Regions from separate parts of the Microbacterium sp. GbtcB4 genome, predicted to be linked through region 1. Evidence: predicted binding sites of a transcription regulator. Region 1 holds the regulator's gene; each other region holds the start of a gene.
What was found. Region 1 encodes LexA, which represses DNA repair genes until DNA is damaged. Its sites were predicted from a motif close to TCGAACANNTGTTCGA; they were not measured.
Positions count from the first base shown of each region.

Region 1 (3,523 bases):
TGCCGCACGACGTGGAGGACGAGACGGCGCTGGACGCGCGCCTGGTGTCCTGGCTCGCCTTCGCGGATCAGAAGGTGCAGCAGGTCGTGACCCTCGCCCGCGGCCTGTCCGAAGGGCGCACGGCGATCGCGGCCAAGCTGGACGCGGCGACCGCTGCGCTGCAGGACCGCCTGACCGCTCCCGGTGTGCGCGACGGTGCGGTGCGTTCTCGCGCGCTGAGCGACGCCGACTTCGCCCGGGCCCCGTACCAGGAGCGGGAGGAGGCGCAGAACGCCCTCGGCCTGCCGGCGCTGCCCCTGACGACGATCGGCTCCTTCCCGCAGACCGGCGACATCCGCCGCGCCCGCGCGCAGTTCCTCCGCGGCGAGATCCCCGAGGACGACTACGAGGAGTTCCTGCGCCGTGAGGTCGCCGCGGTCGTCTCCCTGCAGGAGGACCTCGGTCTCGACGTCCTCGTGCACGGCGAGCCGGAGCGCAACGACATGGTGCAGTACTTCGCGGAGAACCTCGACGGCTTCGCGGTCACGCAGCACGGCTGGGTGCAGTCGTACGGTTCGCGAGCGACGCGCCCGTCGATCCTCTGGGGAGACGTCTCGCGTCCCGCGCCCATCACGGTCGGCTGGTCGGCGTACGCCCAGTCGCTCACGGCGAAGCACATGAAGGGGATGCTCACGGGCCCCGTCACGATCCTCGCGTGGTCCTTCGTCCGCGACGACCAGCCGCTGGGGGAGACGGCGAACCAGGTGGCGCTGGCGCTGCGCGATGAGATCGCCGATCTGGAGGCCGCGGGCATCCAGGTGATCCAGGTCGACGAGCCGGCGCTCCGGGAGCTGCTCCCGTTGAAGCAGGCCGACCAGCCGGCGTACCTCGACTGGTCTGTCGCCTCGTTCCGTCTGGCCACGGGTGGGGCTGCGGCGGCGACCCAGGTGCACACCCACCTCTGTTACTCGGAGTTCGGCGTGGTGATCGACGCGATCCGTGCGCTCGACGCGGACGTCACGTCCATCGAGGCGGCCCGGAGCCGCATGGAGGTCGTCGCGGACATCGCCGAGGTGGGCTTCGACCACGGCATCGGCCCCGGCGTGTACGACATCCACTCGCCGCGCGTGCCCACCGTGGAGGAGGTCGAGTCCCTGCTGCGGCGTGCGGTGGAGGAGATCCCCCTCCGTCAGCTCTGGGTGAACCCGGACTGCGGTCTGAAGACCCGCGGCTACGCCGAGACCACGGCGTCGCTGCGGAACATCGTCGAGGCCACGCGGCGCGTGCGCGAAGACGTGGTGGTCACCGCCTGACGCGGTCGTCCCCGGACACACGAAGGCCCTCCCGGTGCGACCGGGAGGGCCTTCGTTCTCGTCTCACCGACGATGCGGTGCCTCAGACGGCGCGCATGACCGCGACGACCTTGCCGAGCACGACCGCCTCGTCGCCCAGGATCGGCTCGAACGCGGAGTTGCGGGGCAGCAGCCACGTGTGGCCGTCGCGACGCCGGAGCACCTTGACGGTCGCCTCGCCGTCGAGCATCGCGGCCACGATCTCGCCGTTCTCCGCCGTGTTCTGCGAGCGCACGACGACCCAGTCGCCGTCGCAGATGGCGGCGTCGATCATCGACTCCCCGGACACCTTGAGCATGAAGAGGTCGCCCTTGCCGACGAGCTGCCGGGGGAGCGGGAAGATCTCCTCGACCTGCTGGTCCGCCGTGATCGGCACGCCCGCGGCGATCCGCCCGACCAGCGGCACGAGTGCAGCATCGCCGACAGGAGTCACCACGTCCGCCGGGTTCTCCGCGCCGGTACCGGGGAGGTCGATGAGGACCTCCATCGCGCGAGTCTTGCCCGGGTCGCGCCGCAGGTAACCGCTGAGCTCGAGCTGGCCGAGCTGGTGGGTGACGCTGGACAGCGACTTGAGCCCGACGGCGTCGCCGATCTCACGCATGCTCGGCGGATAGCCGTTCTGTGCGATCGAGGCCTGGATGACCTCGAGGATCGCCATCTGCTTCGGGCTGAGGTTCTTGCGACGACGGGTGCGCGGCGCCTCGGACTCGAGGGCTGAGGTGTCGCTCATGGTGCTCCTTCACTGCGTGATCCGACGTGCCGCTTCGAATGTCGGTGGCCCGTGGTGGGGTGTCCTTATCGAAACCGTATCCGAGAAACGCGCCGATCTGGAAGATCTGTTCGAGCGTGTCGGGCGATTCGCGGGGCATGGTTTCGAAGACAGCTTGACAGATGTTCGAACTCGAAGATATCTTCGGAACGTAGCTTCGCATCCACGGCTCCCGGCCGAGGCGCGGATGCGAAAGCTACGCCAACCTCCCCGGGCTCCGGCGCCGGGACAGTTAGGAGCAGACATGAGCAGCATGAGCCTCAGCACCGCGACCGCCCTTCCGGCATCGGCCCGTCCGGCCACCCGGCTGCGGATCACGGCCCGCGGCCGCCGCACCCTGCTCGCGCTCGCCTCCGTCCCGCTCGCTGCGGGTATCGCCTTCGCCGCCATCGGTGGGGGCAGCGCGATCGCCTCCGGCGTAGACGCACCGGCCGTCTCCGTCGAGACCGTCACGGTCATGCCCGGTGACACGCTCTGGTCGATCGCGAGCAGCATCGCTCCCGCCGCCGACCCGCGGGATGTCATCGGCGAGATCAGCCGGATGAACCTCCTGCGCGGCGGTGAGCTCCAGGTCGGCCAGGAGCTCGCGCTCCCGGCACGGTACACCGACTGACGCGGAGTCCGAGGTCCTGCCTCCGGTCCCTGACGATCCGATCGTCACGATGACCTCGGCCATCCGTGCTCCTCTTAAGATGGGAAGGGTGACCTTCTCCCTCAACGATCTCCCGCTCCGCGACGATCTGCGCGGACTCACCCCGTACGGCGCACCTCAGGCCCCGCTGCCGGTCGCCCTCAACGTCAACGAGAACACGCATCCTGTTCCCGACGAGGTCGCCAGCGACATCCTCGACGACATCGCGGTGGCGATCCGAGACGTGAACCGGTACCCGGACCGTGAGTTCACCACATTGCGCGAGGCGTTCGCCGACTATCTGGGGCACGGCCTCACGTCGGAGCAGATCTGGGCGGGCAACGGATCCAACGAGGTGCTGCAGCACATCTTCCAGGCCTTCGGCGGTCCGGGGCGCACGGCCTTCGGCTTCGGCCCCACGTACTCGATGTACCCGCTCATCGCGAAGGGGACCGGTGCGTCCTGGATCGCCGGCACCCGTCAGCCCGACTACACGGTCACCCCGGAGGAGGCGGCGGAGCAGGTGCGCGCGGCCGACCCCGACATCGTGATCCTCTGCTCGCCGAACAACCCGACCGGCACCCCACTGGGGCTCGACGTGGTGGAGGCCGTCTACGAGGCGGCCCGCGGCGTCGTGATCGTCGACGAGGCTTACCAGGAGTTCGCGCCACGGGATGCGGCGTCGGCCCTCACCCTCCTGGAAGGACGGCCGCGGCTCGCCGTCTCCCGCACCATGAGCAAGGCCTTTGCCTTCGCCGGTGCCCGCGTCGGCTTCCTCGCGGCCGATCCGGC
Region 1 is NZ_JAGXJJ010000012.1:32,000-35,522, forward strand. Features, by position in the region: gene metE (5-methyltetrahydropteroyltriglutamate--homocysteine S-methyltransferase) at 1-1,292, shown strand, start outside; gene lexA (transcriptional repressor LexA) at 1,375-2,061, opposite strand; gene KVS71_RS16365 (LysM peptidoglycan-binding domain-containing protein) at 2,345-2,713, shown strand; gene KVS71_RS16370 (histidinol-phosphate transaminase) at 2,802-3,523, shown strand, end outside.

Region 2 (3,523 bases), on a different contig from region 1:
AGACCGCACGGTGGTCGCCGAACACGACCTCGACGTCGTCGAAACGGATCATCGTCTTCTCTCTCTGCCGGTGCGGGACTGCGCGGGTCAGCCGATGTACTCGAGCGTGACCTTCTCGACCCAGGCGCCGAGGTTCTCGCTCACGAAGCCGAAGTCGATGTCCTGACGGTCGAGCGTGCCCATGAGCTCGACGACCTCGGGGTTGGCCTTCTCGACCGCGCCCTCGTTCACCGGCATGGCGTTGAACTCCGCGGCGAACTCGCCCTGCACCTCGGCGCTGCCGAACCAGTCGATGAACTCCTGCGCCTTGTCCTCGTTGTCCGTGCCGTTGATCTGCGCGATCTGCTCGGTCACGTAGGGGACGCCGTACTCGGGCACGATCATGCCGGTGCTGGTGCCGTACTCCTCGTCGCGGGCGGAGATGCCGCTCGACGGCAGCACGCCGTAGTCCACCTCGTCGCGGGTGATGCGGGCGTAGAGGTCGGTGCCCTCCACGGCGGGGGAGCCGTTGGCGTAGTACGACTTCACCAGGTCCCAGCCCTCGTCGCTCACGCCGAGGTCGCCGTCCTCGTCGAGGTGACGGGTGAGCATGCTGGCGAGCACGAGCTGCGGGGTGGCCTGGCCGAGCGCGGGGTTGACCTCGTAGCGGCCGGCGTACTCCTCGTCGGTGTACAGGTCGTCGGGGTCGGTGGGCGCGTCGCTGATGCGGTTCTCGTCGTAGACCGTGACGATCGCCTGCTCCACGAGCGGCCAGAACGCGCCGTCCTTCGGGTCGCCGGCGTCCGCGGGCACCTCGCCGCTCCAGCTCGGCTCGTAGGCCGTGATGGCCTCTTCCGTCTTGAGCTGCTCGAAGAACATGTTGTTCAGGCCGAAGACCACGTCGCCGACGGGGTTGTTCTTCTCCGCGATGATGCGGTTCGTCAGGTCGGCGCCGCCAAGGCCCACGATCTCGATGTCGATGCCCGCGTCGGCCGCCTTCTCGGTGATCCACTCACCGCGGCCGTCGCTGTTCGAGTTCGTGTAGACGATGAGGGTGTCCCCGGAGCCGCTGTCGCTGCCGCCGCCGTCCGCGTCTCCGTCGCCGCCCGCCATGCATCCGGTGAGCGCGATCGCCGCCGCGGCCGTCAATCCGATGAGCGCCCAGCGCCTCTGCTGCCTGTCGGCCATGTTCGTCCCTTTCTCGCCTTCGAGGTGTGTCGATGCGACACTACCGGTTCTTGTGGTGAAGGCACAAAGATTGTCTGGTTTCGTGAGCGCGGTCGCGCGTCCGCACTCAAGATAGGCGCGCGGCGTGAAGGCGAGGATGCGATGAGGTGAACGGGTGGGGGATGGGTCCCGGACCGGGGTGTGGGGTGTCCTGTCGGAGGGCGCGGAATGCCGGTACTGACTCGAACATTTCTTCGAAACTCGCGCCTCGCGGAGATAAAATGAAGCATGTCGAAAATCTCCGGGTTGCGCGAGGCGATGGATCGCCTCGACGAGGCGTGGGGGTCTGCGGGCGATGCCCCGGAGCTCTCCCGCGCGCAACTCGTCGACGTCGCCGACGCGATCGGACTCCTGCAGCGCCGGCTCGATGCACTGCACGTCGACGTGGCCGCCGGCATCGCCCGGGAGTCGCGCGCCGAGCTCGGCGCCGACAGCCTGGCGAAGCAACGCGGCTACCGGACGGCGGCGAAGCTCATCGCCGCGGTGACGGGTATCTCGACGGGGGAGGCACAGCGTCTGGTGAAGGTGGGAGAGGCGACGGCCCCGCGGAGCGATCTGCTCGGTGCGCCGCTGCCCGCGCGGTACCCGCTCCTCCGGGAAGCGCTCGCGTCGGGTGCGCTCGGGGCGCCGGCGGCTGGTCTCCTCGTCGCGCTGCTGGATCGCTGCCGTGTGGCCGCCGGGGCGGAGCGCATCGCCGAGGCGGAGCGTGTGCTGATCGGTGCAGCCGAAGGTCTCGAGCTCGATGCGGTGCGCAAGCTCGTCCTCCGCGCCGAAGCGTGGCTCGACCCCGACGGCGTGGCGCCGCGGGCGGAGGAGCAGCGCGCTCGGCGCGGACTGCGCATCTTCGAACGTGACGGCATGGTGCACCTGCACGCGCAGCTCGATGCCGAGACCGCGGCACCGGTCGTCACTGCGATCCGCGGGCACGTGTCCGCCGTGTTCGCCGCCCGCCTCGACGCCCCGGACGCCGGTGCGCCGGACGCCGACCGGCGCTCGGTCGCGATGATCCAGGCCGATGCGCTGGCCCTCTTCTGCGGGCACGTGCTCGGGTGCGAGGGTGATCGGGTGCCGCTCGCGGGGGCGACGGTGATCGTCCGGGTATCGCTGGACGATCTGCAGGCGGGAGCCGGGTCGGCGACGATCGACGGCCTCGACCAGGTGATCGACATCGGCGCCGCGCGGCGGATGGCTGCCAGCGGCGGCGTCATCCCCTGCGTCCTCGGCGGGGCGAGCGAAGTGCTCGACTGGGGTCGCGAGAAGCGCCTCTTCACACGAGCCCAACGCCTGGCGCTCGCCGAGCGGGATGGCGGGTGCGCCATGTGCGGGCTCCCGCCGGGGATGACGAAGGCTCATCACCTCCGCTGGTGGCAGCGCGACCGAGGTCCGACCGATCTCTCGAACGGGATCCTGCTCTGCGAGACCTGTCACCACCGCATCCACGACAACGGGTGGGAGATCGTCATCGAGGGCGCCGGTGTGAGCGGCCGGCCGTGGTTCCTTCCGCCGCGGTGGGTCGACCCGGAGCGCACGCCGCGGCTGGGCGGACGGGCACGCTTCGATGTCGCGGCCTGAGTGGATAGCGGCTGTTCGCGCACGGTGTCGCGATGGCGCGCACGGGCTCCTGGTGGCCGGCGCGCCTGAATGCCGGATCGCGCTGTCAGCGGCGAAGTCGGGAGCGGACGCGGCGGGCGGCACGCGCGAGGGCGTCGCGCCAGGCGCCGCCCGGCCACTCACGGCGCAGCCGGAGGCTGCCGTCCTCGTTACGCACGAGTTCGACCCGACGGCCCGCGAGAAGCGGCGACCTGCCGAGGTGTGCCGTCACGTCGGGAGCCGCTGTCAGCGGAGCGGTGAACATCCAGCCGGCGTAGCGCACGGCGACGGTGAGGTCGGCTTCGCGAGCGCCGTCCTCACGGAACACCTTCATCGGGTCCAGGGCGATCGGCACCGCGTCGAGGCGCTTCGGGCGCCGGCCGCCGATCTTGCGCTCCGAGCCGGCCGTCGACTCCGCGGGTCGGCCGGGCGTCGGCGTATCGCGCGCGACCAGGTCGACCCGGTCCGCGCGACGTTCCTTGCGGGCGTTGAGAAGCCCGGAGGGGAGATCCTCGGTCGTCGACAGCGGCAGGGACACCAGTCGGTCGGCGGAACCGACGGTCTCGAACACGAACGCTTCCTCGCCGTCCCGGAGCAGACGGACGCGCACGGTGAGCTGCAACCCGCCGCGGGACCAGCGCGCCGCCGTCACGGTGGCGGTGCAGGTCGTGTCCGCCTCGAAGGCAGCGAAGGCGAGCAGGTCGTCGCGGCGATCGGCGCGCAGCAG
Region 2 is NZ_JAGXJJ010000001.1:217,147-220,669, reverse strand. Features, by position in the region: gene KVS71_RS00970 (ABC transporter ATP-binding protein) at 1-52, opposite strand, end outside; gene KVS71_RS00965 (extracellular solute-binding protein) at 88-1,167, opposite strand; gene KVS71_RS00960 (HNH endonuclease signature motif containing protein) at 1,435-2,778, shown strand; gene KVS71_RS00955 (glycosyltransferase family A protein) at 2,864-3,523, opposite strand, start outside.
Region 2: the regulator LexA is predicted to act here: its motif matches at 1,389-1,404, upstream of KVS71_RS00960 (HNH endonuclease signature motif containing protein).

Region 3 (3,523 bases), on a different contig from region 1:
GTCCTCGATCGCGGCGAGCATGTCGGTGTCCATGTCGTTCGTGGGCTCGTCGAGGATGAGCACGTTCGGCTGGTCGAGCAGCACCAGCAGCAGCTGCAACCGACGCTGCTGGCCACCGGAGAGATCCTTCACCGGCGTCGAGAGCTGGGCGGAGGAGAACCCGAGTCGCTCCAGGAGCTGTCCTGGCGTGAGGTCCTGCGCCTTCGACCCGGCGCCGAGCGTGTACGAGGTGCGCAGACCCGAGATGACCACGCGCACGGGGTCGTTCCAGTGCGGCAGGAGTTCGTCGAGGCGCTGCGTGAGCGTACGGACCTGCACGGTCTTCCCCCGCTTGATCCGCCCCTCGGTGGGCTCGACCGTGCCGGAGATGAGCCCCAGGAGTGTGGACTTCCCGGCACCGTTCACGCCGAGGATGCCCGTGCGCTCGCCCGGGGCGATCCGCCACTCCACGTCCTTGAGCACGGTCTTCCCGCCGGCCCCCGAACCCGCCTGGGTCCCCGAGCCTGTCGAAGGGTGGGTCCCTGAGCCTGTCGAAGGGTACGTCACCCCCACATCGAGCAGGTCAACGACGTCCTTGCCCAGCCGCGAGACGGCGAGCGACTGCAGCGAGACCTTGTCACGGATCTCGGGCACGTCGGCGATGAGCTCGTTGGCCGCATCGATGCGGAACTTGGGCTTGCTGGTGCGGGCCGGGGCACCGCGACGCAGCCAGGCGAGCTCCTTACGGGCGAGATTCTGCCGCTTCGCCTCGGTCGCCGCCGCCATGCGGTCGCGCTCGACCCGCTGCAGGATGTACGCCGCATAGCCGCCCTCGAAGGGCTCGACGATGCGATCGTGCACCTCCCACGTCTCGGTACAGATCTCGTCGAGGAACCACCGGTCGTGGGTCACGACGAGGAGGGCTCCGGCGTTCGCGGGCCAGCGCTTCTTGAGGTGACCGGCGAGCCAGGTGATCGCCTCGACGTCGAGGTGGTTCGTCGGCTCGTCGAGAGCGATGACGTCCCAGTCTCCGGTGAGCAGCTTCGCGAGCGACACGCGGCGGCGCTGACCGCCGGAGAGGGAGCCGATCTGCGCGTCCCAAGGAAGGTCGGTCAGCAGCCCCTCGATCACGTCGCGGACGCGGGCGTCTCCGGCCCATTCGTGCTCGGCCATGTCGCCGACGACGGCGGCGCCGATCGTGATGTCGTCGGGGAGGGTGTCGGCCTGGTCCAGCACGCCGATGCGGGTGCCGCCGCGGACGGTCACCCGGCCGGAGTCCGGCTCCTTCGTGCCGGCGAGCATGCCGAGAAGGCTCGACTTGCCGTCGCCGTTCCGGCCGACGATGCCGATGCGGTCGCCCTCCTCGATGCCGAGGGTCACGGCGTCGAAGACGACGCGGGTCGGGTATTCGAGGTGCAGGGCTTCGGCCCCGAGAAGATGTGCCATGTCCTCTCCAGGGTAGTCGCGCCGCGTCGGACGGTCTCCCGGTCAGACCAGCGACGGGGCGAAGAGCTCCGGCAGCGCGGCGGTGAAGACCTCGAAGTGGCTGTACCAGACCGTGTGGGCGGCCCCGGGGATGCTGCGCACCGTCACCCCACCGTGCTCGAACCGCCGCGCGTCCTCGTCGGTGACCCAGGCACTGGGTTCCGCGCGGACGACGATGGAGCCGGGCGCGGCGGTCCAATGGCCGTCCTCCCCGCAGGAGACGGAGGCCGCGGTCGGCGGATCGAAGCGCTCGGCCGCCCGCGCCTCGACCGAGGCGTCGTCCACGGAGTAGAAGGGCCGGAGCTTGCGGAGCTCGGCGGGCGACATGCGCGCGCGGCGGTCGTGCTCGTACTGCGAGATGAGAGAGGCGCGGTCGTGCCCGCCCTGAAGGGCGAGCGGCGCGTCGACGTAGACAGCGAGGCCCGGTTCGAGGCGCGGCGCGGCGGCGGCGAGCACGGTGGCGCCGAAGGAGTGCCCGACGGCGACGGCGGGCGGGGCGGCGGCCCTGTCCCCCGCGGCGGACCCTGCCCCCGGAAGGAGAGCCGTCTGCGCCAGAGTCTCGACGACGGCATCGGCCGCCGTCTCTATCGTGAGCTCCGGGTCACGCGGTGAGAGGCCGTGGCCCGGCAGATCGAGCGCAAGCACGCGGAAGCCGCGTTCCACGAGCAGCGGGACCACGCGGTGCCAGCTCTCGGCGGACCCCATCATGCCGTGCAGCAGCACGGCGACACGGTCGCCCTCCCCGGCTTCGATGACGTTCAGGAGCACGGAGCCAGTCAACCACGGTCGTTATCCTTTCGTGATACGACTTTCGGCCAGATTCCTTCGAATCTTCGTTCGAATGTCGATGGTCGATGATGGACTGGCGCCATGCCCGCACTGCTCGACGCGACCGACTCCCAGATGGCGATTCTCGCCGATCTGGTGGAGGGGCTGGAAGCGGCGGAGAAGACGCTGAGCAGCATGCAGGCGGCCCGCGACGGACTGCTCGCGATGGCCGGCCGACTGGCGGTCGACATCGCCCGACAGGCGCGTCACCCAGACGGCGCAGACATGGCGATCCGCACGGTCGCCGCGGAGATCGGGGCTGCACAGCGCGTCAGCGACCGCACGATCGAGCGGCGGATGTCCGATGCGTCCTGGCTGGTCGAACGGTTCCCCGCCGTCTGGGAGGCTCAGGGCGCCGGCCGGATCAGCGCCGCGCATGCACGCGTGATCGTGGAGGCGGGGGCACACCTCGATGACCCGGACGACCGTTCGCGTTTCGCGACGGAGGCGATCGAGGTGGCCGCTGCAGAGTCTCCGAACCGGATACGCCGACTCGTGCGCCGACTGGCCGACCGGTTCCAGGAGCGGACGCTCGTCGAGCGACATCGTGACGCCCGGGAGCTGCGCCGCGTCTGGGTGACAGACCTCGAAGACGGCATGGCCGAGCTCGGCGCCCGCGGCCCCGCGGCCCTCGTGCACGGGATGCACGACCGGCTCTCCCAGATGGCGCATGCCGTGCGGGAGGAGAACGCACAGGCACGGCGTCGAGAGCCGGAGGAGAGCATCCTCGACGACAGGACGGTCGATCAGCTGCGCGCGGATCTGCTCGCCGACCTCGTCCTGACCGGCGCTCCGGCGGGCCATGACTCGGAAGAGGGGCTGCTCTCGGAGCTTCGAGCGCGCGTCGAGGTCACCGTGCCGGTGCTGACGCTGATGCACGGCGAGCTGATGCACGGCGAGCGGGAACGGACGACGGACGGTACTCCGATCCTCGCCGCGGAGCTCGACGGGGTCGTTCCGATCGATCCAGCCACGGCTCGCCGACTGGCCGGCGCGGCGAGCGGCTGGGACCGGGTGCTGACCCACCCGATCAGCGGGGCGCTGCTGGCCGTCGACCGGTATCGCCCGAGCGAAGACCTCCGCCGGCACCTGCGGGCCCGCGATCAACGCTGCCGCTTCCCCGGCTGCGGCCTCGCGCCGCGGAAGTGCGACCTCGATCACAATCACGATGCGGCGCTCGGCGGCGAGACCGTGCACGACAACCTCGCGACCTTCTGCCGACGACATCACA
Region 3 is NZ_JAGXJJ010000003.1:91,974-95,496, forward strand. Features, by position in the region: gene KVS71_RS06345 (ABC-F family ATP-binding cassette domain-containing protein) at 1-1,425, opposite strand, end outside; gene KVS71_RS06350 (alpha/beta fold hydrolase) at 1,468-2,232, opposite strand; gene KVS71_RS06355 (HNH endonuclease signature motif containing protein) at 2,335-3,523, shown strand, end outside.
Region 3: the regulator LexA is predicted to act here: its motif matches at 2,290-2,305, upstream of KVS71_RS06355 (HNH endonuclease signature motif containing protein).